Regions from separate parts of the Planococcus sp. TJ-302 genome, predicted to be linked through region 4. Evidence: riboswitches for the same ligand, from Rfam matches in the RefSeq annotation. Region 4 holds a riboswitch; each other region holds the start of a gene.
The links. Region 4 has a riboswitch for S-adenosylmethionine ahead of AC4EHB_RS10435 (2,3-diketo-5-methylthiopentyl-1-phosphate enolase). Riboswitches for the same ligand answer to the same signal wherever they lie in the genome.
Positions count from the first base shown of each region.

Region 1: another riboswitch for S-adenosylmethionine. It lies ahead of AC4EHB_RS12185 (methionine ABC transporter ATP-binding protein); the one in region 4 lies ahead of AC4EHB_RS10435 (2,3-diketo-5-methylthiopentyl-1-phosphate enolase).
Region 2: another riboswitch for S-adenosylmethionine. It lies ahead of AC4EHB_RS12710 (MetQ/NlpA family ABC transporter substrate-binding protein); the one in region 4 lies ahead of AC4EHB_RS10435 (2,3-diketo-5-methylthiopentyl-1-phosphate enolase).
Region 3: another riboswitch for S-adenosylmethionine. It lies ahead of AC4EHB_RS06335 (methionine biosynthesis PLP-dependent protein); the one in region 4 lies ahead of AC4EHB_RS10435 (2,3-diketo-5-methylthiopentyl-1-phosphate enolase).

Region 1 covers NZ_JBZDOI010000002.1:253,556-258,947, reverse strand. The annotation lists gene AC4EHB_RS12195 (murein hydrolase activator EnvC family protein) at 136-1,677, shown strand; gene AC4EHB_RS12190 (cation transporter dimerization domain-containing protein) at 1,855-2,118, shown strand; SAM riboswitch class I at 2,343-2,451, shown strand; gene AC4EHB_RS12185 (methionine ABC transporter ATP-binding protein) at 2,523-3,536, shown strand; gene AC4EHB_RS12180 (methionine ABC transporter permease) at 3,526-4,197, shown strand; gene AC4EHB_RS12175 (MetQ/NlpA family ABC transporter substrate-binding protein) at 4,217-5,041, shown strand; gene AC4EHB_RS12170 (iron-containing alcohol dehydrogenase family protein) at 5,059-5,392, shown strand, end outside.
Region 2 covers NZ_JBZDOI010000002.1:378,539-383,930, reverse strand. The annotation lists gene groES (co-chaperone GroES) at 119-403, shown strand; gene groL (chaperonin GroEL) at 596-2,224, shown strand; SAM riboswitch class I at 2,396-2,522, shown strand; gene AC4EHB_RS12710 (MetQ/NlpA family ABC transporter substrate-binding protein) at 2,723-3,550, shown strand; gene AC4EHB_RS12705 (acyl-CoA dehydrogenase family protein) at 3,589-4,776, shown strand; gene AC4EHB_RS12700 (DegV family protein) at 5,171-5,392, shown strand, end outside.
Region 3 covers NZ_JBZDOI010000001.1:1,244,162-1,249,553, forward strand. The annotation lists gene AC4EHB_RS06320 (hypothetical protein) at 1-229, shown strand, start outside; gene AC4EHB_RS06325 (hypothetical protein) at 388-558, shown strand; gene AC4EHB_RS06330 (LLM class flavin-dependent oxidoreductase) at 651-1,658, opposite strand; SAM riboswitch class I at 2,050-2,153, shown strand; gene AC4EHB_RS06335 (methionine biosynthesis PLP-dependent protein) at 2,231-3,352, shown strand; gene metC (cystathionine beta-lyase) at 3,349-4,521, shown strand; gene ystJ (NADP-dependent malic enzyme) at 4,571-5,392, opposite strand, start outside.
Region 4 covers NZ_JBZDOI010000001.1:2,144,417-2,149,808, reverse strand. The annotation lists gene AC4EHB_RS10445 (methylthioribulose 1-phosphate dehydratase) at 1-416, opposite strand, end outside; gene AC4EHB_RS10440 (2-hydroxy-3-keto-5-methylthiopentenyl-1-phosphate phosphatase) at 413-1,078, opposite strand; gene AC4EHB_RS10435 (2,3-diketo-5-methylthiopentyl-1-phosphate enolase) at 1,084-2,298, opposite strand; SAM riboswitch class I at 2,378-2,487, opposite strand; SAM riboswitch class I at 3,089-3,243, shown strand; gene mtnK (S-methyl-5-thioribose kinase) at 3,321-4,505, shown strand; gene mtnA (S-methyl-5-thioribose-1-phosphate isomerase) at 4,505-5,392, shown strand, end outside.

The DNA.
Region 1 (5,392 bases), on a different contig from region 4:
CTCTTACATAAGATTATTTCTAAGCCAATTAATAGATTTCTACACATAGAAAATACTTTCTTACATTATTATCAATCATATATAGCAATATCAGAAAGATATCGGAAGGGGAAAAAATACTTGATTTCGAAATGGATGATGACCAGTTTATCTTCAATATTAGCCATATCCATTTTAGTCCCAACGGCTAATGCAGATAACCTGGATAAATTAGAAGAGAAAAAACAAGAAGCCCAGCAACAGCAAAGCGAACTAAATTCGGGCATCAATGAAAAAGAGGGGCAACTCAATCAGAATGCTACGAAATTGGAGCAGCTTGCGGCGAAAATAGCAGATTTGAATACCCAAATTACCGAAACAGAAGCAAAGATCAATCAGGTGCAATCCGAAATCAAAGGGACAAAATCCGAAATCGATGAATTGAGAAAATCGATTGAAGAACTTGAACAAAAGATTGCGGAGCGTACAGGACTGCTTAAGGAACGGGCTCGTGCCATCCAATTAAGCGGGGGATCGGTCGAATATCTCGACGTCCTGCTTGGCGCCAATAGTTTCGTTGATTTCATTGACCGTTTTTCTGCAGTCAACGCGCTGATTGAAGCGGATCGTGAGATTATGCAAAATCAGGCGGATGACAAAAAAGCATTGGCCGAACAAAAAACGCAAGTTGAAAGCAAGCTTAATGACCAGGAAACACGCCGTTCGGAACTGGTCGGGTTAAAAGCTTCGTTTGATGGACAGAAAAAAGAGCAAGCCGGCCTGGTAAATGAGCTGGAAGCCGAACAACAAAGGTTAGCGACAGAAAAAGGCAGCCTAGAGATTAAATTCAGTGAAGTAATCGAAATCAGCGAAGACTTGGAAAAACAAATCGCTGATGAGCAAGCCCGCTTGGCTGAAATTGCAAGAAAAGCGGAAGAAGAACGTCTTCGAAAAATAGCAGCTGAAAAAGCTGCTGCAGAAGCACGGGCACAAGCTGCGGCGGCAGAGGCACGAGCACAGGCTGTTGCAGAAGCACGAGCACAAGCTGTTGCAGAAGCACGAGCACAAGCAGCTGAAGAAGCGCGCGCTCAAGCCACAGCAAAAGATGAAGCAGAGGCACTCGCTCAATCGGCAGAAGAAGAGGCGTTAGCACAGGCCGCTGCTGAAGAAGCACGCGCTGCAGAGGCTCGGGAAGCTGCCAGCAGTTCCAAGGCTTCAGCTGTTCCGGCAGCGATAACAGAAAGTCCTTCTGTAAGCCCAATCCCTGCAGCCGCAGTTGCTCCTTCTTCTGGAGCAATGTTTATCAGACCGGTTGCTGGCCGATACTCATCCGGCTACGGTGGACGGGATATCGGAGAAGGTGCTGAATCGCATTTAGGGCAAGATATAGCAAATGCTACCGGCACACCGATTTCTGCGTCAGCGTCCGGTTATGTTTCTTTTGCCGGCGTGATGGGTGGATACGGAAATGTCGTCATTCTTACCCATTCGATCAATGGCCAATCCTATGCGACTGTTTACGCTCACATGAACGCGATTAGCGTATCAGCTGGCCAAGCCGTTTCACAAGGCCAAACGGTCGGTTTGCTTGGTTCGACAGGACGCTCGACCGGTCCGCATCTACATTTTGAAATTCATATTGGTTCATGGAACGGATCGCGTTCTAATGCGGTAAATCCAATGAATTATCTACAATAATAGTGAAAACGGCGTGCTTTTAACTAAAGCATGCTGTTTTTTTTTTGACTTTGGTTTTGGAAATCTTTTGATAAAAAAGTTGACGGAATTCAAAACTAAATCTGGCGAATTCCGTTAGTTTGATAGTCGGATACACGCATTGAAATATAATGGAGCCATTTGGCTAGTTATCAATGAATGACATGTTTCCTTGAAGGCGTATACGAAAATATCGATTTGAAAAGCGTCCGGTTGGAATTAGAAAAAATACCTGGAGACCAATCGGTTCAGCAATTGCGCATTTGGTCAATTGACGGAGAAGAGAACGCAATGAACGTCCACCTCTATGCAAAAAGGGACGGACTTGAAGATGCCCGAACCATTGAACAACTTGTTAGGGAAGCAACAGCTGAACTAAATATTGGATTTTCTACAATAGAGATGGAAGGGGTAAATGAATAGTTCCAAGCTTTTTGGAGCTGGGATCCAAATTGATAGTGGGGGTAGGAAAGGAGGGGGAGCGAGCATACCCATTCTCACAATCAAAATAAAAAATACGAAATAAATTCGCCTTCTGAAGCTGGTCTAACAATTTCGAAAACAGCAATTACTTTCAAAAAAAGGTTTGACAGCATTTAGGATGTCCTATACTATTAAATCCAAGCCAATACACAACTTCATATGGAACATTATCAAGAGAGACCGAGGGACAGGCCCGAAGACGTCCAGCAACCCCCAGCACGAGCTGGGAAGGTGCTAAATCCTGCAGAATGATTTCATTCTGAAAGATAAACCAATTCCATTTACGGTGCCTCTTTCTATATGAAAGAGGCATTTTTTTATTGGTAGGAAAGAGGAGGACCATCATGATCAGCATACAAAACCTATCAAAAGACTATAAAACGAAAAGAGGTCTGGTGACCGGCGTAGACAACGTCACGCTGACCATTAACGAAGGCGAAATTTTCGGCATCGTCGGCTACTCGGGAGCGGGGAAAAGTTCGCTGCTGCGCTGCATGAATTTATTGGAACAGCCGACAAGCGGCGAAATTGAAGTGGACGGCTTGAACCTGACCCACCTTCGCGGCGAAAAGCTTCGGCAGGCACGGCTGAAAATCGGCATGATCTTTCAGCATTTCTATTTGATCAGCCAAAAGACGGTCGGCGAAAACGTCGCGTTTGCGCTGAAAGCGGCCAAGCGGCCAAAAGAAGAGTCGGCGAAACGGGTCGACGAATTGCTGGACATGGTCGGATTGGCGGATAAGAAAGACGTCTATCCCGCACAGCTGAGCGGCGGGCAAAAGCAGCGCGTCGGCATTGCACGGGCGTTGGCGAACAACCCGTCGGTCCTGCTTTGCGACGAAGCCACATCCGCGCTTGACCCGAATACCACGCTGTCGATCCTGCGGCTGTTGAAAAAGATAAACCGGGAACTGAACATCACGATTGTCCTCATCACCCATGAAATGAACGTCGTCAAAGAAATCTGCGATCGGATGGCGGTCATGCAGGACGGCAGGGTCATCGAAGAAGGAGAAGTCTACGACATCTTTTCGGATCCCAAAACCGATTTAACGAAGGAATTCATTTCTTCTGTCGTGTCGTTTGATGTGCCGCAGCCGATTCTTGATGCGTGTACAGGAAGCATCATCAAAGTGCAGTTCAAGGGAGCGGTGGCCGGAGAAGGCGTCATCACCGATACCGTCCAGCATTTTGATGTCAAAGGAAACTTTCTCCACGGTACCATCGAATATATACAGGAAAAGCCGCTCGGTTTGTTCTTGATGGAAATCCAAGGGCAGCCGGAAAATATCAGGAGGGCCATCACCTATATGGAAGGCCGTGGCGCAAAAGTGGAGGTGATTAAAAATGGGCTTTGATTTTCAGCATATGATCGAATTATGGCCGGATATTTCAAAAGCATTCGGCGAAACCTTATACATGATCGGCGTGTCGCTCGCGATTGCCATTGTCGTCGGATTGCCGCTCGGCATCGTGTTGTTTGTCACCGACAAAGGGCTGTTTCTGGAAAACCGGGTGATCAAATCGATTCTCGGATTTACCGTCAATATGGTGCGGTCGATTCCGTTCATCATTCTGCTCGTTGCTTTGATTCCGTTGACCAAGCTATTGGTGGACTCGACCATCGGGCCAGCGGCAGCAAGCGTATCGCTATCAGTCGCAGCCATCCCATTTTTCGCCCGCATCGTCGAAACGTCGCTGCGCGAAATCGATAAAGGGGTCATTGAAGCCGCTGTTGCGGTCGGCGCTACGCCGTGGATGATCATCAAAGATGTGCTGTTGCCGGAAGCGAAGCCGGGCATCATCCAAGGCGTCACGATCACAATCATCTCTTTGGTTGCCTACTCCGCTATGGCGGGAGTCGTAGGCGGTGGCGGCATCGGCGATTTGGCGATCCGCTTCGGTTATTACCGCTACGACAATACCATCATGATCGTCACCGTCGTCATCTTGATCGTTCTCGTCCAAATTCTTCAGCAACTTGGAGACTGGACATCCAAAGCAATAGACAAACGATAATAAAAGGAGAGAAACTCACATGAAAAAATTCATCTTACCAGCTATCCTGCTCATCCTGCTTGCCTTGCTCGCCGCATGCGGCGGTGGTGGTGAAGAATCGAACACCGACAGCAAATCCATCAAACTCGGCGGAACGGCCGGCCCTTATAGCGACATGCTGAACGAGGCATTCAAACCAGCTCTTGAAGAAAAAGGCTACGAAGTGGAAATTGTTGAATTCAGCGATTACATTCAGCCGAATAACGCCTTGGATAATGGCGACCTCGACGCCAACTTGTTCCAGCACTCGATTTACCTGGAAAACTTCTCGACAGAAAACGGCATGGACCTGACCGGTTTGATCACCGTGCCAACAGCGCCAATGGGCATTTATTCCAACATCTTTAAGTCAATCGAAGAAATCAAAGACGGCGCAACTATCGCTATTCCGAACGATCCGGTCAACGCTGCGCGGACGTTCTTGGTGTTGCAGGACCACGGCTTGATCACACTCGATCCGGCAGCTGAAGAATTGACGGTTTCTGAAAAAGACATCGATGAAAATACGAAAAACCTTGTGTTCCAGCCAATCGAAGCAGGCGGCTTGCCGCGTGCTGTTGAAAGCTCGGACTTGGCAGCTGTGCCAGGAAACTTTGCGCTGGCGGCTGAAATGGACCTGCAGGATGCGCTTGTTCTTGAAGACATGCCGGACCAATACCGTAACTTAGTGGCGGTCAAGACGGAAAACAAAGACACGCAATTAGCCAAAGATTTAGTGGAAATTGTGGAGTCTCCGGAATTTGAAGCTTTGATCGATTCCGATTTCGAAGGCTTCGGCAAACCGGAATGGATGGAATCTCGCTAATCAAGGAGGGGACAAGAATGGAAGGAATCATTGTAAAAGGTGCACCGGCTGAATATATCTGCAATCCCGGTGTGCTCGACGGACTCGAAGATAAGTTGATGAGACGAAACATTAAAAAAGTGCTGATCCTGACTGGCACAAAATCCTGGCAAGCGCTGCGTCCCTTCTTTCCGGAACTGGATGGAGTTGAAGCTGCATTTGAAATTTACCAGGGAGAAAGTTCGCTTGCAGAAATCGACCGGGTTGCAGGCCTCGCTAAGTCATTAGGAGCCGATGCGATCATCGGAGCCGGCGGCGGCAAAGTCCTGGATATCGCGAAAGGCGTCGCTCATGAAAACGGCATCTCGTTGG
Region 2 (5,392 bases), on a different contig from region 4:
GAGAATGTTTTGACTTGCAAAAGAGAGGCGGTTTTATTAAACTGAGAAGTGGGTTAGCACTCGGGTGTTGAGAGTGCTAAGAAATATTTATTTAGATAATCTGAGGAGGGTGTTTCAATTGTTAAGACCATTAGGAGATCGCGTAATTATTAAGCTTATCGAAGCTGAAGAAAAAACTTCAAGCGGGATTGTATTGCCGGGATCGGCACAGGAAAAACCGCAGGAAGGCAAAGTGATCGCTGTTGGCAACGGACTTATCCGCGACAATGGACAGCGCACTGAATTGGACGTCCAAGAAGGCGACCGGGTCATCTTCTCGAAATATGCAGGATCTGAACTTAAATACGAAGGCAATGAATACTTAATCTTGCGCGAAAACGACATTTTAGCTGTATTAGGCTAAGCCATATATTCCTAATATTACGCAAAACGGCTCGCTTGCCGCGGGCGAGCGCCAAGCCGCTTCGTCGCTGCGCTCCTGCAGGGTCTCGGCTGTCTCGCTATCCCGCAGGCGTCTTCGCCGTTTTGCTCCATATTATTAACCGGGTGAATAACAATATAGAATGTTTTAACAAGATAGAGGAGGAAACTAAACATGGCAAAAGAGATTTTATTCAGCGAAGATGCACGCAGCCAGATGCTGCGCGGTGTTGATAAATTGGCAGATGCAGTGAAAGTGACACTTGGGCCGAAAGGGCGCAACGTTGTACTTGAGAAGAAATTCGGTTCACCCCTCATCACAAATGACGGCGTAACGATTGCGAAAGAAATCGAGCTTGAAAACCCGTTCGAAAACATGGGCGCGAAATTGGTGGCGGAAGTCGCTTCTAAAACGAATGACATCGCAGGAGACGGTACGACAACGGCAACGGTCCTTGCGCAAGCAATGATCCGTGAAGGACTGAAAAACGTCACTGCAGGCGCGAACCCTGTCGGCATCCGCCGTGGGATCGAATTGGCTGTCGCAAGCGCTGTGGAAGGCTTGAAAGCCGTTTCCCAGCAAATCGAAGGCAAAGAATCGATTTCACAAGTGGCAGCTATTTCTTCCGGTGACGCTGAAGTGGGCAACTTGATCGCTGAAGCGATGGAGCGCGTCGGCAATGACGGTGTGATCACGCTGGAAGAATCACGCGGCTTCACGACGGAATTGGACGTTGTAGAAGGCATGCAATTCGACCGCGGCTACCAGTCGCCATACATGGTGACGGATTCGGACAAAATGGAAGCAGTCCTTGAAAACCCGTTCATCCTTGTCACTGACAAGAAAATCGGCAACATCCAGGAAATCCTTCCAGTGTTGGAGCAAGTTGTTCAGCAAAGCAAACCGTTATTGATCGTAGCGGAAGACGTTGAAGGCGAAGCGTTGGCTACATTGGTCGTCAACAAATTGCGTGGAACGTTCAATGCTGTAGCTGTCAAAGCTCCGGGCTTCGGCGATCGCCGCAAAGCGATGCTTGAAGACATTGCAGCATTGACAGGTGCGGAAGTCATCACGGAAGACCTTGGCTTGGAATTGAAAACGACGAACATTGCACAGCTTGGCCGTGCATCGAAAGTTGTCGTATCGAAAGAAAACACGACAATCGTTGAAGGCGCTGGAGACCAGCAGCAGATTGTTGCCCGCGTGGCGCAAATCCGCAACCAGCTGGAAGAAACGACTTCAGAATTCGACAAAGAGAAATTACAGGAACGCTTGGCAAAACTTGCCGGCGGCGTAGCAGTCATTAAAGTTGGAGCGGCTACTGAAACAGAATTGAAAGAACGCAAATTGCGCATTGAAGATGCTTTGAACGCAACGCGCGCAGCAGTAGAAGAAGGAATCGTTGCAGGCGGTGGTACAGCGCTTGTCAATGTATACAATAAAGTCGCGGAACTTCTGGAAACAACAGAAGGCGATGAAGCAACAGGCGTCAAAATCGTTCTTCGCGCGTTAGAAGAGCCGGTTCGCCAAATCGCAACGAACGCAGGCCTTGAAGGATCGATCATTGTTCACCGCCTGAAATCGGAAGAAATCGGCATCGGCTTCAACGCAGCGAACGGCACTTGGGTCAACATGCTTGAGCAAGGAATCGTCGACCCGACGAAAGTGACGCGTTCTGCACTTCAAAACGCAGCATCCGTTGCAGCGATGTTCTTGACGACTGAAGCAGTCGTAGCAGACATCCCAGAACCAGCAGGCCAAGGCGGCATGCCTGATATGGGCGGTATGGGCGGCATGATGTAATCATCAGCCTTCCGGAAAAACTCCCTCTCACTAAGTGAGAGGGAGTTTTTCTATTCTGTTGGGTAAAATATTAAAATGATTTTCTGAAAATGTGTTGTAATGAAATGGATCGTCTGCTATTGTATTAATCACATCAGATTACTCGGTATTAAATTTCCGAGTATACATAAATTCTTATCTAGAGAAGTGGAGGGACTGGCCCTTTGAAGCTTCGGCAGCGGAACTAATTGGAGAACATTCCGATTTGTAACTGTGCCAAATCCAGCAGGTGCCCTAGACAGCACTTGAAAGATGAGAAGAGCCGGACCGTGAGCCCCTCTTCTTAATTATGGAGAGGGGCTTTTTTCTATTCAATGGATTGAGAGGAATGAGGAGTAAAAGGTATCGAACCGCCGAAATGTTTTACATCATTTCCAGTTTATAAAATTGCCGCATATGCAACTGGTTTAGATTTGTCAGGGGCAGAGTAAAATAATGAAAAACAAGGAGAGATAGCAAATGAAAAAGCGATTAATTGGTATGTTGGGGCTTTCAGCTTCCCTATTATTAGCGGGCTGCGGCAATGATCAAGCTTCCGGAAGGGATACGAAAGAAGTGCGGGTCGGTTTCGGAGTTGGCACTTATGAGCAGCAATTCAAAGAAGGCATCTTGCCCATCTTAGAGGAGAAAGGGTACACCGTTGATACGACAACCTTCTCTCAGAATATGCAGTTGAATCCGGCAATGCAAGAAGGTTCAATTGATGCGAGTATTTTTCAGAGTACAGCTTATATGGAAGGGATGAATGATGAATTAAACATGAATATGACCGGTATTGCTTTTGTGCCGAGTGCCCCTCAAGGATTATATTCTAAACATCATCAATCCCTGGATGAAGTGAAAGACGGATCAACCGTAGGGGTGCCGAATGATCCGGTAAACCAGGAAAGAGCGGTGCGTATTCTTGAGGAGTTAGGATGGGTGACTGTCTCGTCTGATGCAGGGGTTACAGATTTCAACCTGAAAGGTGTTGAAACAGCCGATTACGACATTGACATTAAAGTATTAGACCCTGCTCAAATTCTAGTATCACTGCAGGACATTGACTTTGGGGTCGTCAATGGCAATTATATTGCCAATGCTCCGGACCGGAAAATTACAGATGCCCTCAAGATTGAAGATACACCTGAGCAGCACCGGATTGTTGTAACGATTGAGGAAGAAAACGAGGATACAGAATGGGCGAGAGATTTGAAGGAAGCATATGAATCAGAGGAATTTAAGGAATACATCGAGTCGAATGAACAATATGACGGGTTCATCTTAACAGAGGAATGGGATCAATAAATAAGAACCCGTATTAGAAAAAGAAAGGTGAAGTGTACATGGATATCACAGCAGATAAGACCTTTGAAGAGCGTTTGCAGTTACTGACACATACGGTTGCCTCATTCTCAGAAAGAGCAGCCGAAAACGATCTTGAAGGAAGGTTTCCATTTGAGAATTTTAAAGAACTGAAAGCAATCCATTATCCTTCATTGACGATTCCAGCGGAGTACGGAGGGGCAGGCATCTCATTATATGAGATGCTGCGCTACCAAGAAGTTATCAGTAAGGCTGACGGATCCACAGGATTGTCCATCGGCTGGCACATGGGAATCATTAAAGATCTGGGAGAAAAGAATAGATGGAAAGAGTCTATGCTGAAAAAACTATTTGACGATATCAGAGAAAATGGGACATTGATCAATAACTGTGCGACAGAAAAGCAAACAGGAAGTCCGACAAGGGGAGGAAAACCTTCTACAACAGCTAAAAAGGATGGACGGCATTGGGTTATCGATGGCAGGAAGACGTTTACGACAATGGCTCCCGTATTGGATTATTTCAACGTAACAGCTGCGATTGAAGAGACAGGTGAAATTGGATTTTTCCTCATCCCACGCTCAAAAGTAGGGGTAGAGATCGAAGAAACGTGGGATAGTATAGCCATGAAAGGTACAGGGAGCCATGATTTGATATTGAATAACGTCAAGCTTGAGGAAGACTCATTAGTCGAAATTCTCGAACCTGGAAAAAAACAGGCAGCTGGATGGCTGCTTCATATTCCGGCATGCTACCTCGGCATTGCACAGGCAGCGCAGGAGTATGCCATCAGTTTTGCAAAAGAATACTCGCCGAATAGTCTTAACGGCCCGATTCTCGACCTGCCGAATGTTAAGCAAAAGATTGGCCAAATCGAATTGGAACTAGTCAGAGCGAGACATTTTCTATATTCTGTAGCGAAGCAGTGGGATGAGTCGAATGAAGAGGAACGATCAAAGATGAATCCGGAATTGGGAGCCGTGAAGGTAGCTGTCACCAATTCAGCAATCACCATTGTTGATTTGGCAATGAGGGTAGCAGGTGCTCATAGTTTATCAGAAAAGAGCCCACTGCAAAGATATTACCGGGATGTGAGAGCGGGCCTTCACAATCCACCTATGGATGATATGGTTATTCCGTTGCTTGCTGACTATGCGATTGGAAACCAGGCTGTGAAAAAAACTTTGAGTGAACAAGTCATTAAATAGCAACTAGAAGCTCTCCCGTTTATTCCACCCTCCATAAGAACTCGTTCAATTTGATTCATATTAAATTCATGAATATTCTTCTTATCTACTTCTTTTAGAAGAAATGAAACATCAAAAGAGCGCTGACCCTTTATTGGATCACCGCTCTTTTTTAGTATGAGCATTCGTCTCGCGCCTTAGGAAATTACGAACGTTTCAACTAATTATTTTGGCGGCTGCAACCATCAAGGAAATAGGCTATATAAGTTCAAATTATGTCTGCGCTTACAAACGTTCTTGTTGAGTTTGCGCTTATATGACACCTATCACTAGCCTCCCATAGGTGCGTCAGGTAAGTTATCCGTAGCAGAGAATTGCTTCCGATACGGAATTGCATTTAAAGGAGAATTTTTTTATGAAGAAAATAGCTTGGATAACGGATACAGCTGCGCAATTGGATGAAGCTTTCATCCAAAAACATCATGTATATGTCCTGCCTCTTAGTGTTGTTTTTGACGAAGGGTCATATCGGGAGTCCATCGACCTTACACAGGAAGAGTTTTATGATAAATTGCGCTTAGCGAAAGTCTCGCCTAAAACTTCGCAGCCAGCAATTGGAGAAATGCTTTCTTTATAC
Region 3 (5,392 bases), 900 kb from region 4:
GGGAGCATGGATCTCGCACACGGCTCAAAATCCACGCGAACGGTTGAATTGGCTGACACCGGAAGGGCCAATGGTGAAGATTCCCCTGACTGATGATCTACGCACAGAAATGGCTTATAGCGCATCTTCTAATACCGCTGAAGCAATAGCAGAGGAATGGCAAAAAGATTCTCCAGCTGTCTATTTCGAAAGCATCCTGTTGAATGCCGAAGCAACCGAACAGCAATAACCAAAACCCGCTCGAGCCACAAGCTCTGGCGGGTTTTGTTTTCAATAAAAAGCATTGAAACTTTATTAATGACGGAATAGTCAGTATAATAAAGCATATAGACGTCCGCCTTCCTTCACTGGCTTTAATCAAACATCAGCGGAAAGGAGGTCTTTCCAATGGCCAAAATCAGAATCGATCCGCAGGAAACACCGCGCGAAATCGAAGAAGATTATAATGCTGCCCAAAACATGATTGGCGAAGGCGCACCAGATTATGCCAACTCGAAAGATGACGATGCACCCCAGGAAATCAAAATTGAAGCGCAGCAAGCTAAACGGCTCCAATAGCTTCCACTCCTTGCACCGCCAAATCCTGGCGGTGCTTTTTATTGCACAAAAAAATCCCCGCCAAAGCAATTGCTTTAGCAGAGACATGGTATTTATTCCATCATATCGCCAAGAAGGCTGTAAGAACGCAGGCGGTCTTCAAGATGAAAAATCTGGGAATTGACAATGACTTCGTTCGCCCGGGTTTTATTGATAAAGTTCCGCAGCTTTTCGCGGACCACATCCGGTGTGCCGACAATCATCGATTCTGAAGCCAGTTTTTCTTTGAAAATGGCAATTTCACGGTCCGACCAAACCTTTTCGAGATCATCGATCGGCGGCTGGAAATGGGTCGGCATACCTCGCATCAGCGCAAACATCTGCTGCTGGCCGGATGTTGCAAGCCATTCCGCCCTCTCCTGTGTATCCGCTGCAATGACATTGACGCCGACCATGGCATACGGCTCTTTCAATGCGGCGGAAGGTTTAAAGTTCTGGTGGTAGAGCTGCAAAGCCTGCATCGTGTAGTCCGGCGCAAAATGGCTGGCAAATGAAAATGGCAAGCCTTTAATCGCCGCAAGCCTAGCACTGAAGCCGCTTGAACCAAGCAGCCAAAGCGGCACATCCAGACCGGTTCCAGGAAAAGCGCGGACGCTGCCTTTTGGATTTTCGGAAAAATAGTTTTGCAGTTCTTCTACTTGCTGTGGAAACTCATCCCCGCTGCTGTGCAACGTTCGGCGCAGCGCATAAGCTGTCGCCTGGTCGCTCCCGGGCGCGCGCCCTAAACCAAGGTCAATGCGGCCGGGGTACAGCGATTCAAGCGTACCGAATTGCTCTGCGATAACGAGCGGCGCATGGTTCGGCAGCATGACGCCTCCTGAACCTACACGGATCCGCTTTGTTTGCCCGGCAATGTGGCCGATTAAAACTGATGTCGCAGAACTGCCGATGCCCGGCATATTATGGTGCTCAGCAAGCCAAAGCCGGTTAAAACCTAATTTCTCTACATGCTGCGCCAATTCGACGCTGTTCTTGAATGATTGAGCCGCATCGCTGTCTGCGTTGACCGGCGCCAAGTCCAGTACAGCCAATGGTATGTTTTCGAATTTTTTACTAGTCATCATTCATCACTCCTCACTTTTACAAGTGTAGCGGTATTTTCTTTTTTCTACACGGTTCCTGCTCAGCACCCAGAAAAACCAGTCAATTGCTGTTCCCGATAATGTTTTCAAGGCGCTTGGTTTTCTTGAACGCATCCCTTCTTACCTAGTCAAGATAGACTTTTCCGATGTCCATTCAAGATGAAACGACAGTTCGTTCAACTTTTTCGTAATTCAAATTAACCGGAAAGAAACAGAGCCATCTCAACTTTCTGATCTACAAATAATTTTTTAAAAATTTAAACTTTCCCTTGTAAAATTCGCCCTGCTGTATTAAAGTAAACTTTATCTAAAGGCGCTGTTTGATCGGTGGACCTTTACCCTGCACGCACATTAAAACTTCATATTTTATTTCTTATCTAGAGAGACGGAGGGATTTGGCCCTGTGAAGTCTCAGCAACCAGCCCTTATGGCTACGGTGCTAATTCCAATAAGCCTCGGCTTAGAAGATGAGAAGATTAGGTTCCCAAAACAGGGGCTTTCTTCTTTTTCAAGAAGCGAGCCCCTGTTTTTATTTTGAAAGGATGATTCCCATGGCAAAATTCGGCATTGAAACGCAACTAGTGCAATTAGGCAATAAAACCGATAAAACGACAGGGGCGGTCAGCACCCCAATCTATTTGTCGACCGCTTATGAACATGAGGGGCTTGGCAGGTCGACAGGCTATGATTACACGCGCACCAAAAACCCGACTCGCTCCGTACTGGAAGAAGGCATCGCCGCTCTTGAAGGCGCGGATGCTGGATTTGCCTGTAGTTCCGGAATGGCGGCAATTCAACTGGTGCTGTCGCTGTTCAGGCCTGATGACGAGGTATTGGTACCGGAAGATATTTACGGAGGCACTTACCGGCTGCTCCAGCATTATTCGGAGATTTACAATATCCGCACCGTTTACGCAGATTTCAATGATGTCAGCCACACTGAAAGCTTGATCACAGATAAAACGAAAGCGTTATTCATCGAGACGCCAACCAATCCATTGATGCAGGAAATCGACCTGGGCGCCTACGGAAAACTGGCGAAAAAACATGGTTTGCTGCTCATTGCCGACAACACCTTTTTAACGCCTTATCTTCAACAGCCTATAACATTAGGCGCAGACATCGTCGTGCACAGCGCGACAAAGTATATCGGCGGCCATAATGACGTGCTCGGCGGCTTGGTTGCTGCCAAAGGCCAGGCGCTTTGCGAGAAACTGGGCGTGCTTCACAATTCAGCTGGCGCAGTGTTATCGCCGTTCGATTCCTGGTTGTTGATCCGCGGCTTGAAGACGCTGCCGCTTCGCATGAAACAGCACGAAAAAAATGCGTGCGAAGCTGCTGAGTTTCTGACACATCACCCTGCGGTCACAGATGTCCTTTATCCCGGAAAAGGAGGCATGTTGTCATTCCGCTTGCAAGACGCATCATTGGTCGGTCCGTTTCTGGAAAATTTGGAACTGATCACGTTCGCTGAAAGCCTCGGCGGCGTGGAAAGTTTCATCACCTATCCCGCCACCCAGACGCACGCCGATATCCCTTATGAAGAGCGGACGCGCCGCGGAATTTGCGATTGCCTGCTCCGCTTTTCCGTCGGCATCGAAGACATTGAAGACCTGACAGCCGATCTTACCCAAGCATTCGCAAAACTGGACAAGGAGGTCCTTCGCCTATGACACATTTGGAAACCCAATTCATCCACGCAGCCGGAGTCGACAAAGAAACCGGGGCGGTCAATGTCCCGATTCACTTGTCTTCCACATACCATCAGGCCAGCTTTGACGAATTCGGACCGTTCGATTACAGCCGCTCCGGCAATCCCACACGTTTAAAGCTGGAAGAAACCATTGCCAAACTCGAAGGCGGCACACGCGGATTCGCTTTCGCTTCCGGCATGGCTGCCATTTCTTCCGCGTTCATGCTGCTGTCGGCTGGCGACCACGTCCTTGTATCGGAAGATGTCTACGGGGGCACTTACCGCTTTGTCACGGAAGTGCTTACCAAATTCGGAATTTCCTTTAGTTTTGTCGACATGACCGACCTCAGCGAAATGGCCGCAGCTATCCAGTCCAATACGAAAGTCGTTTATATAGAAACACCATCCAATCCGGTCATGAATATCACCGACATCGAAATAGCCGCCAAGCTCGCAAAAGCCAATGGCTGTTTAACATTTGTCGACAATACATTCATGACGCCTTTGTACCAGAACCCGCTTGCTTTGGGCGCAGATGTCGTCTTGCACAGCGCGACGAAATTCCTATCCGGCCACAGCGATATCATCGCGGGGCTCGCAGTCGTCAAAGATCCGGAATTGGCGGATCGTCTCGGCTTTATTCAAAATACGTTCGGTTCGGTCTTGGGGGCGCATGATTCCTATACCTTGATCCAAGGCATCAAAACTCTGGGCGCACGGTTGAAGCAATCATCCGCTTCTGCCCGTGTCATTGCGCAATATTTGCATAGCCATCCCGCCGTGGAAGAAGTCTATTATCCGGGCTTCACATTCCATCCGGGCAATCCGATCCATGAGCGCCAAGCACGCGACGCGGGAGCTGTTGTATCGCTGCGCCTGAGAGACAAAGATGCTGCCCGGATTTTTGTGGAGAGCCTCAAAATTCCGGTATTTGCGGTAAGTTTGGGAGCAGTCGAAACGATTCTTTCTTACCCGGCGACAATGTCCCATGCATCTATGCCGAAAGAATACCGCGAGAAGCGCGGCATCACAGACGGTGTTCTGCGTTTATCTGTCGGCCTCGAAAACCGCGACGATTTGCTGGAAGACCTTGAACAAGCGCTGCAAAAAGTCCGCCGCGCAATACAAACTCCCGAACTGGTGAAATAAATTCCAGAACAAAACCGCCCATTCAACTTGCTGAATGGGCGGCTTTCTTTTAATATATCGTTTTTCCTGAAAGAGCTTCCTGTGCAGCAGAGGCATTTGTACCAATCGGCCGCTTAGCCACACCCGTATCAATCGCAGCTTGCGCCACTGCGGCTGCTACTGCCGGTGCAACGCGCAAGTCGAATGGCGCTGGAATGACGTATTCATCGTGGAGTTCGTGCAATTCCAGCAGCCCGGCAATCGCTTCTACTGCCGCAATTTTCATCGCATCATTGATTTCAGTAGCACGGACGTCCAGTGCCCCGCGGAAGATGCCTGGGAACGCCAGGACGTTATTGACCTGGTTCGGAAAGTCGGAACGTCCCGTGCCCACAATGCGGGCCCCTGCGCGTTTTGCCGCGTGCGGCAAAATCTCCGGGTTCGGGTTCGCCATCGCAAAGATGATGGGTTCTGCATTCATCGATGCCACCATTTCTTCACTCAAAGCTCCCTCGGCCGATACGCCGATAAACACGTCCGCCCCTTTGATAACATCTCCAAGTTTGCCTTCAGACCGGCCATAATTGGTCATTTCTGCTACTTCTTCCTTGAATGGATTCATTCCGTAGGAACGGCCTTTAAAAATGGCGCCTTTCGTATCACACATGACCAACTGGCTGAAACCGTATTTGCTCAGCAGCTTTACGACCGCAATCCCTGCGGCTCCTGCCCCGTTGACGACCACTTTTACTTCATCAACGTTTTTACCGACCAGTTTCAGGGAATTGATCAATCCGGCAAGCGTCACAATGGCCGTTCCATGCTGATCATCGTGGAATATCGGGATTCCCATCTCATCTTTCAAGCGCTGCTCTACGATAAAGCAAGTAGG
Region 4 (5,392 bases):
GGAATCGTCAGAACGGCGTCTTCTTCCCATAAACCAAATGCCTTGATAAGCTCGAGGCCTTGAAAGTTGATCTTGCCCCGGTCGCCGTAAATTTCGGAAATGACGTTATTGGCAACCGTATGGATGTGCAGGCTGCAGCCCGCACCGGTCTTGGCATAGACTGCACAATGCAGCAACGTTTCAGCTGAAGGCTTCAGCGGCGTTTCTTCCACCGCTTTGCCGTCCGCATTCACCAGCAGGAAATCCTCGGATGTGCGTTTACGCTTGTCTTTGCCGCTCGCTGTCACGAGAAATTCCAGCGGCGCGTCCTGAACTTTAATTGCCAGGTTTCCGCTCGTTCCCATAAACCAATCGCGCAATGCCAATTCGTCTTTGATGTCTGCGAGTTCCTGCCATCTTTCCAGGAATGCGGTCATGACTTCACCCCCAGTTTTTCATCGATGATCGACATGACGTCATGGAAGTTTTCAAATGGCTTGTACGGCAGGTCAAGCTCTTCGCATTTCCCAACAAGATAGTCGCGCGCGATGACGAAATCGGCTTGCTTCGCCGCTTCTAAATCACTGATGGAATCACCGATGACGATGCTTTGTGCGCCGTCCTCGAGCAATTGGCGAATGATCGAGGGCTTGCAGCAGCCGCAGCCCTGGCTCGGGCATTGTTCGTCGCAGCCATGTGGAAATTCAAGGCGGATCGACTCGCCCGAGAAATCCGCTTCGTTGCAATAAACGCCGGAAAAAGGGCCAAACGGTTTAATGAGCGGATGGACAAAAAAGTCGATGCCGCCGCTGACGACATAAAGAGGAATTTCGCGTTCGCGTGTATAGGCGACAAAATCGGCGAAACCTTCACGGATTTGCGCCTGTTCCAAGACAAACTTGATAATTTCATTTTTTTTTGCTGCAGGCAGCAGCGAGAACATTTGCGCAACGCCGTCGCGGATGGATATTTCCTGAGACAGGATTTGGTCTTTTATCGGATTCCATCCCGGCGGATCAAAATGCTGGAGGATGGCGATGATGTTGTCTGAATTGGTGATGGTGCCGTCAAAATCACAGAAGATGACCGTTTTATTCATGGTTGTTACCCCCATATATCCAATGCTGTTTTTAATTCATGATTTTGTTTTGCTGCTTCGGCAAGTGAATGTTCGTTAAGCACGGCGTCAATTGCCTGGCGGAATGCTTTGCCGCCGCCTGCCGCGCCGTCCGGATGGCCGTGGACGCCGCCGCCTGCGTTAATGATGCTGTCAATACCGAAATCTTCGAACAGCTGCGGCACGAGGCCGGGATGAATGCCAGCTGAAGGCACCGGGAAAGAGCGTTTCAACGCGCTTGCTTTCACAAGCTCTTCGCCAAGCGCCAAGGCCTGGCTTTTTTCAAGTGCAACACTGCCGTAAGGGGAGGGGAACAACGAGAAGTCCGCTCCGGCAATGCGCGTCAATTTGCCGAGTGCGAGCGCTGTCGCTAATCCGTAAGTCGGAGAAGAAGTGAACGCCCCGCTGAATGCCGGATGGGCCATCAATGGAAGCTGAATGTCCGTGTCTTCCGCCAATTCCTGCAGAACGTCGAGCCCATAAGCGTGGACATTGAAGAGCAACGCGTCAGCCCCCAGTTCTCGCGCTTTTTTCGCTTTGTCGCGAAGTGTAGATGTGCGCCCTGAAAGGTTCACGGCATACAAAGTGCGGTGGCCCGTTTCTTCGAATACGCTCTGCAGCACGCTTTTGCCAGCAGTAATCCGCTGCTCAAATGGCGTCAACGGATTGTCAAAAAGGATTTCGTCGTCTTTCACAAGATCGACGCCGCCAAGCGCCTGCTGGCGGAGCTGGGCTTTCAAAAATTCCAAGTCCCGGCCGATCACACCTTTGAAAATACTCATAACAAGCGGGCGGTCATGGACGCCGATCAAACTGCGGACGCCTTCGATACCGAAATGCGGCCCGGGGAAATGCCCAAGCAGTTCATCGTCGAACGCCAAATCAAGCAGCTTCACTTCGCCGTCGAGCGACAACTTTCCAAACACCGTCGTCAGGATGGCGGGCAGGTCCGGCGAGAAATTTGCGCTCGGATAAGAGATTTGCGCTTCGGCGCGAATCAGTCCCGGTTTCAGCGGATGCGGTGCATCATCAAACTCGGTGACCGAGACCACCTCGCCTTTATGCTGTTTTAATTGCTCCTGCTCAAGCAACGGCAAATCGGTCCACGAGCCGATCGTCAAGCCAAGCGCGATGCCTTCCGCCTTTTTCTTGAAAGAGCCGGGTTTTCCGTAAAGCTGGTAAGTAGCTGTCAATCTGCTCAAATTATCCACACTCCGTTTACATTGATTGAAAACATAAAAAAACCTCTTCAAACAAGAAGAGGTTAATGGGCTTAACAACTTCTTATTTCTCAGCCTGTCAAACGGGCTGCAAGAATTAGCACCGTGTCCATTGCTGGACCGGTTGCCGGGTGTCATAGGGCTTGTCCCTCCACCTGCTCTGAATAAGAATGCGTATTCAATTGGTTTCGATATACAAAGTAATTCTGATTATTCCACGATTAAAACTTTCTGTCAATAATTATCTGTAAATTGTGGATGAGAGGCAGTCTGAATATTCGACCGATATTCCGCAAAACAGCTGCGAAGGCATGGACCCAAGCATTGGGGCAATGCCTTTGCGACGAAGTGCGCAGCACTGCAACGCACTTTAATGTCTCGAAGCTAGCGCAGCGATGCAGAGACAGGAGCAGTAAGGTTTTCTCCGCTGTTTTGCTCCATATCTCGAGAATCGAAAGCAACTTCAGAAAGTGTGTCTTTCATGTTCTTCGTTAAAAGAAATGATTCTGTATTAAAATATATCTTTGAATGCAGCGTAAGGCGGCGAGGGCAAACATACTGCTCCTGCATCGCTGCGCTAGCTTCGTCGCAAAGGCTAGGCCTAGCCTAGCCTTTCCTGCGGGATCAGTGGGTCAATGGAGGCTCCATGCCCACCCCGCGGTAAGCGTCCGCCTGAAGCGAAATGAAAAGGAATATTGAAAAAAGTTATTGACACTCAATTCTGAACCATGATAGGATTCTTTTCAAACAGCATACACATACGCATTAAAAACTCTTATCAAGAGCAGGCAGAGGGAAATTGGCCCTATGACGCCCAGCAACCGACCGTAATACCTTCGTGAGAAGGGGCGCTTCAGCGCCGGGATGAAAATCCCGCAAGGCACGGTGCTAATTCCATCAGAAATGTACATTTCTGAAAGATAAGAGGCATGGAATCTATATTTCTGAGCCTCTTTCTTTTGGGAAAGAGGCTTTTTATTTTGCATTCGAAAGGTAGATGACATATGGCAACAGCAGCTAAACAATACGAAGAATTGACAGTAGAGTCCGCCATTGAGCTTGCGAGAACGCATTATCCATTCCCGGCTGGCGCGGCATTGCAATGCGACGAAATCGGCGATGGCAACTTGAATTACGTATTCCGCGTGACGGATCAGGAAAGCGGCAAGAGCGTTATTTTGAAACAGGCGCTGCCGTATGCGAAAGTCGTCGGCGAAAGCTGGCCGCTGACGTTGCAGCGCGCACAGATCGAGGCAGATGCCCTTCGGAAACACGGTGAATTCGTGCCGAATCTGGTGCCGGCTGTTTATGCCACGGATGCGGTATTGGCTTTGACGGTCATGGAAGATTTATCGCATTTGACGATTGCCCGCGAAGGCTTGATTGCCGGAAAGGCGTATCCGCAGCTGTCGACGGATATCGGCGAATACTTGGCGCGCACCTTGTTCCAGACATCGGATTTTGCGCTTCATCCATTTGAAAAGAAAAAGCTCGCTGCGGCTTTCTCGAATCCGGAGCTGTGCAAGATTACCGAAGACCTGATTTTTACAGACCCGTTTTTTGATAATGAAACCAATGATTTCGAGCCGGAGCTGAAAGAGGCTGTGGAAGCGCGATGGGCTAACAAAGCGCTTCAGTTGGAAGCGGCGAAGTTGAAGTTTAGTTTTTTGACTGAAGCGGAAGCGCTGCTGCACGGCGATCTCCATACCGGCAGCATCTTCGCCAGCGACAGCGAAACGAAGGTTATCGATCCGGAATTCGCTTATTACGGGCCGATCGGCTTTGATGTCGGCTTGTTTCTCGCAAATTTGATTTTCCAATCACTGACGCGCAGCGGAGACCAGCGCACAGTGATCCATTCGCATATTGAACGCACGTGGGAAACGTTTGAAGCAAGATTCACGGCCCTTTGGGAAAACAAAGGCATTGAAGCTTATCAAGGAACGGAAGGCTATCGCGAATTCATCATCGAGAAGATTTTCCGGGATGCACTGGGCTTTGCGGGTTGTGAACTGATCCGCCGGACAATCGGCCTGGCGCATGTTAAAGACCTCGACGGCATCGAGGACACTGGCCGCCGTATTGAATTGAAAAAAAGGGCATTGCAGTTTGGCGAAAAGCTGATTTTGCAGCGTGCTGAAGTGAAAAGCATCTACGAAGTAACAGCGTTAATCGGGGAGGCGGAATAATGGCGATCCCGTTATCAATTTCCTGGAAAGACGGCAAGCTGACGATTTTGGACCAGCAGAAACTGCCTCATGTGATCGAGTACGTGGCGCTGGAAACCTTGGAAGACGTCTATGAAGCAATTTTGACGCTGAAAGTACGCGGCGCGCCGGCAATCGGTATAGCGGCTGCGTATGGATTGGCGCTAGCTGCAGTCCGCCACGACACGGATGAACTCCAAACTTTTTTCCATTTGGTTGAAAAAGACGCGGCGCATTTGGGCAGCTCGCGCCCGACAGCGGTCAATCTGGTATGGGCGCTAAAGCGGCTGACGGCAAAAGTGAAAGGTGCTGCAACCGTCGAGCAAGGAAAAGTGCTGTTGCTTGAAGAAGCGGTGCGCATCCATGAAGAAGACGAAGCGGCAGGCCGGAAAATCGGCGAATACGGCCTGTCTTTATTGGAAGGCAAAACGCGCGTCATGACGATTTGCAACGCCGGGTCAATCGCTACTGCAAAATACGGCACAGCGTTGGCGCCGTTTCATCTGGGCAGCGAACTAGGACGGCAATTTGAAGTTTATGCTTGTGAAACGCGTCCGGTTTTTCAAGGGTCCCGGCTGACGGTGTGGGAGCTGCAGCAATCGGGCGTCGACGTTACGCTGATCACTGACAGCATGGCCGCCCACACGATTGGTGCAAAAAATATTGAAGCGATCATTGTCGGAGCCGACCGCATTGCTGCGAACGGCGACACCGCGAACAAAATCGGCACTTTGAATTTAGCGCTGCTCGCTGATGCGTACGGCATTCCGTTTTATGTAGCGGCACCGGCATCGACATTCGACTTATCCATTTCTTCCGGCCGAGAAATTCCAATCGAGGAACGCAAAGCGGAAGAAATCACGCATATT